Regions from separate parts of the Zhongshania aliphaticivorans genome, predicted to be linked through region 1. Evidence: predicted binding sites of a transcription regulator. Region 1 holds the regulator's gene; the other holds the start of a gene.

Region 1 (2,208 bases):
AGTATCATGGTTTCTTGCAACAGTGGTTTAGGTCAAGGGCCTTAGCGGCCGAGAGTTTTTTCTTTGTGTTTAATTAATTGTCGATCGAGTTTGTCGGTCAGGCTGTCGATCGCCGCGTACATATCCTCCGATTCGCAGGTGGCAAATAGGTCGGCGCCGGCGACGTGCACGGTGGCCTCGGCCTTTTGGATCAGCTTTTCTACTGACAGGGTGACGTCGGTATTAGTGATGTTGTCAAAGTGTCGTTGAAGTTTGCCGAGCTTGGTATTGACGTAATCGCGAAGAGACGGGGTAACATCAACGTGGTGACCACTAACAGTAATCTGCATATTTTGCTCCTTCATCGCTGAAAATAACTAGCGCCTCACGGCGCGTGTATGACGACAATGACCGTAACAGGGGCACTGCCACTATACCAGTCGTTTCCGCTCGTTTGAGGGCGGAATAACCAGTGATTCTCGATATTTTGCAATGGTGCGGCGGGCAACCTGAATGCCTTGATCGCCGAGTAAGTCGGTAATTTTACTGTCGCTTAGCGGTTTACGGGGGTTTTCTGCCGCCACCAGCTTTTTAATTAACGCGCGAATAGCGGTCGATGAACACTCACCGCCGGTGTCGGTTGATACATGACTGGAAAAGAAGAATTTAAGCTCAAAAATGCCTCTTGGGGTGTGCATGTATTTTTGGGTCGTTACCCGTGAAATCGTGGATTCGTGCATGCCAACCGCTTCGGCAATATCGTGTAAAACCAGGGGTTTCATGGCTTCTTCGCCGTATTCTAAAAAGCCGCGTTGGTATTCAACAATTTTGGTTGCGACTTTCATTAGAGTTTCATTGCGGCTGAGTAGGCTTTTGATAAACCAGCGCGCTTCTTGCAGATTGTCGCGGATATAGTCGTTATCACTGCTATTGCTGCTCTTTCTGGCCAGTGCCGCGTAGTGTGCGTTAATTTGAATTTTGGGTGCAATATCAGGGTTCAGCTCCACCAGCCAGCGATCGTCCTTTTTGCTTACAAACACATCGGGGACGACATATTCAGTTTCGTCGGCGCCAATGCTGTCACCCGGTGTGGGGTTGAGCGATTGCACCAGTTTTATGATGTCGCGAAGCTGATCTTCTTTTAAGCGGCAGCGACGCATTATCTGGTTATAGTCGCGATTGCCCAATTGCGCCATATATTGGCTCACGACAAGACGGGCTTCTTCAACTAAATAGGTGTCGGCGGGTAATTGCTTGAGCTGAATCAATAAACACTCTTGCAGGTCGCGGGCGGCTACGCCCGGTGGATCAAATTGCTGAATAAGATGTAAAACCGCATTGAACTCTTCGATTTCGATTTCGTCACTGGCAAAGCCTTCGACAAGTTCTTCTGCGCTGACCGTTAACCTGCCATTGTCATCGATGGCGTCGATGATGGCGTCGGCAATTAAACGGTCAATATCAGATAGGCGGCTGAGGTTTAGCTGCCAGCGTAAATGGTCTTGCAGGGAGTCGGCGCTGGAATTGCGATAGTCGTTGCTGTAGTCGTTGTCTTCCGCTGCCGAACCGCTGCCGGAGCCGCTGCTACTGCCGCTGGTTTGGTAAACGTCGTCCCACTGGCTGTCTACCGGCAGGTCGTCAGGGATGTCGCTGCGTTCGGCCCATTCAGTGTCTGCTTCGGGCTGCGGGGCTTCGGTCTCTTGGTCGCTGCTTTTCTCTGCTTTTTTGGGTTCGGCGGATGTGGGTTCGGTATTGACTTCAAAATCGTCGCTGTCATCACTGATTTCAAGCAGTGGATTGGAGTCCAATGCTGATTGTATTTCTTGTTGGAGGTCGAGGGTAGAGAGTTGTAATAAGCGAATCGCTTGTTGCAGCTGAGGTGTCATGGTCAGGCTTTGACCGACTTTGAGCTGTAGCGATTGTTTCATAGGCAGCGGCTTCTACAACGGGGTGATGGCAACACGAGTAATAGGTTTTACTCTACCGGCAACAATTATGCCTCACTCTCAGTGTAGTCGGGACAATCATCTCCTGCAATACCTGTGCCGACTCATTTACTCATTGCATAACTTATAAAGTAAATTTATCGCCCAAGTAAATGTCACGGACAATCTGATTACTTAATACGGTGTTGGCGTCCCCTTCGGCAACGATACGGCCTTCGCCAACGATATAGGCTTTGTCGCAAATATCGAGGGTTTCTCTGACGTTGTGGTCAGTGATGAGTAC
Region 2 (2,208 bases), 1.3 Mb from region 1:
GACGCAGCACCAAGGTGTCGGTGACCTGATCGATTACCGAAAGATTCTGCAAAGTCTGACTAGAAACCTGGGCCACCGCCTCGCCAGTAACGAGCGCAGACACTTCCAGCTGGGCCGCTACCTCTGAGGCTGCACGCAGCATCATGCGCTTGAGGATGACCCCCATTTGCGAGTTCTCAACATTTTTCAGAATCTCGCCGACGACATCCTCAAACGGCACACTGACAAACTTCACCCGGTGAGAGGCGCCGTATTTAAGCCAAAGATACAAGGCAACTTCTTTTACCCCCACCTCGTGCTCGCGGCCACCAAGATTAAAAAAGCAAAAATGGGTGCGCATACCCCGCTTCATGGTCAGGTAACTGGAAACCGTCGAATCGAAGCCCCCAGAAATCAAAGATACCGCAGCGTCAATCGTACCTAGCGGAAAACCACCCAAACCCTCTATACGACGATTAACGATGTAGACAAGATCTTGACGTACCTCAATACGCACAGTTACATCCGGATTGTGCAAATCAACGCCCGCTGACTCAATGTGCTGATTCAGACCACCCCCAACATAGCGCTCAACTTCACTGGAGTTAAAATCGTGGCTACCCACCCGCTTGCAGCGCACCACAAAGCTTTTACCACGCAGACTATCGCCAATGGCAAGCCGAGTTTTTTCAAAAATATCGTGTACGTCCACCAGCGGGTATTCAAGCACCTCAACAATATGCGCAATACCCGGCGTATTACTGAGCACCGCAACAAAGCCCGCCAAAACCTCCGGATCCCGACTGGCGGTTTCGATGGTTATTCGGTCCCAATCACGAATAATTTCCAAATTGGGATCTAGAGGCAGAAGTAATTTACGCAAATTGTCACGCAGCTGTTTGGTGAACTTCTTACGAACAGGCTTACTCTTGATGATGATTTCAGGAAATAATTTAACGAGGAATTTCATTTAAAGAATCGCGACGATGAGGGGCCAAGCATTATACCCTCTCCACCCCGCAGGTGGCAGCCCAAGGAATTCGCCCCAAGTTGGCGCACTAACTCAGAGCAAGCACCATAACAGTGCAATTATTTTGCCACCACGCACAAGGTTTAAGCAAAATCATAGCAAACCCTTTAAATGCAACACCATTAAACAGTATAAAACCGGCATGTTTTTTGCCTTTTCAGTTCGCAGATTGTGCCGCTATGCTGCACAATACAATACGAATATAATCGATAACCCTTCGGCGATGCCGAATTCAATCTTACTCTCTCTATCTGGAGGACGAACATAATGTCAGAGAACACTCTGCAGTTAATCGCCGAAAATGACGTGAAGTGGGCGGACATGCGCTTTACCGATACCAAGGGCAAAGAGCAACACGTCACCATTCCAGCCACTGAAGTCGACGTAAGCTTTTTTGAAGACGGCAAAATGTTTGACGGTTCATCCATTGCCGGCTGGAAGGGCATTAACGAATCCGACATGATCCTGATGCCTGACGACACCGCATCAGTCCTGGATCCCTTTACCGAAGAATCTACTATTATCATCCGCTGCAATATCGTAGAGCCATCTACTATGCAGGGCTACAACCGCGATCCACGCTCTATCGCCCAACGCGCCGAAGACTATATGCGCGCATCTGGCATTGCCGATAACGCACTGTTTGGCCCCGAGCCCGAGTTTTTCATTTTTGACGATGTTAAATGGAAAGTTTCAATGGAAGGCGCTAGCTATGCGATTGCCTCTGACGAAGCGGCTTGGAAATCAGGCGACAACTTTGAAGAAGGCAACACCGGCCATCGCCCAGGGGTTAAAGGCGGCTACTTCCCCGTACCACCAGTCGACAGCCTCCACGACCTGCGTGGCGCCATGTGTAATGCCATGACCGATATGGGCCTGACCATTGAAGTACACCATCACGAAGTAGGCACAGCTGGTCAGTGTGAAATCGGCGTTGGCCCAAACACCTGCGTTAAAAAAGCGGATGAAGTACAAATCCTCAAGTACTGCGTACACAATGTTGCCCACGCCTACGGCAAAACCGCAACATTTATGCCTAAGCCTATCGTTGGCGACAACGGCAGCGGCATGCACGTTCACATGTCTCTAAGCAAAGACGGCACCAATCTATTTGCCGGTGACGTGTACGGCGGCCTGTCTGAAACCGCCCTGTTCTACATTGGCGGCATCATCAAGCACGCCCGCGCTATTAACGCCTT

What was found. The regulator sigma-54, encoded in region 1, starts transcription at its own class of promoters, with help from an activator protein. The targets are predictions, from matches to a motif close to TGGCACANNNNTTGCNNT.
Region 2: glnA (glutamate--ammonia ligase) is a predicted target of sigma-54. The motif match lies at 1,148-1,165, and genes of this name have one in related genera.

The regions. Positions count from the first base shown of each region.
Region 1 is NZ_CP014544.1:3,327,140-3,329,347, reverse strand. Features, by position in the region: gene AZF00_RS14755 (PTS sugar transporter subunit IIA) at 1-8, opposite strand, end outside; gene hpf (ribosome hibernation-promoting factor, HPF/YfiA family) at 42-329, opposite strand; gene AZF00_RS14745 (RNA polymerase factor sigma-54) at 411-1,907, opposite strand; gene lptB (LPS export ABC transporter ATP-binding protein) at 2,050-2,208, opposite strand, start outside.
Region 2 is NZ_CP014544.1:375,035-377,242, reverse strand. Features, by position in the region: gene thiI (tRNA uracil 4-sulfurtransferase ThiI) at 1-949, opposite strand, end outside; gene glnA (glutamate--ammonia ligase) at 1,277-2,208, shown strand, end outside.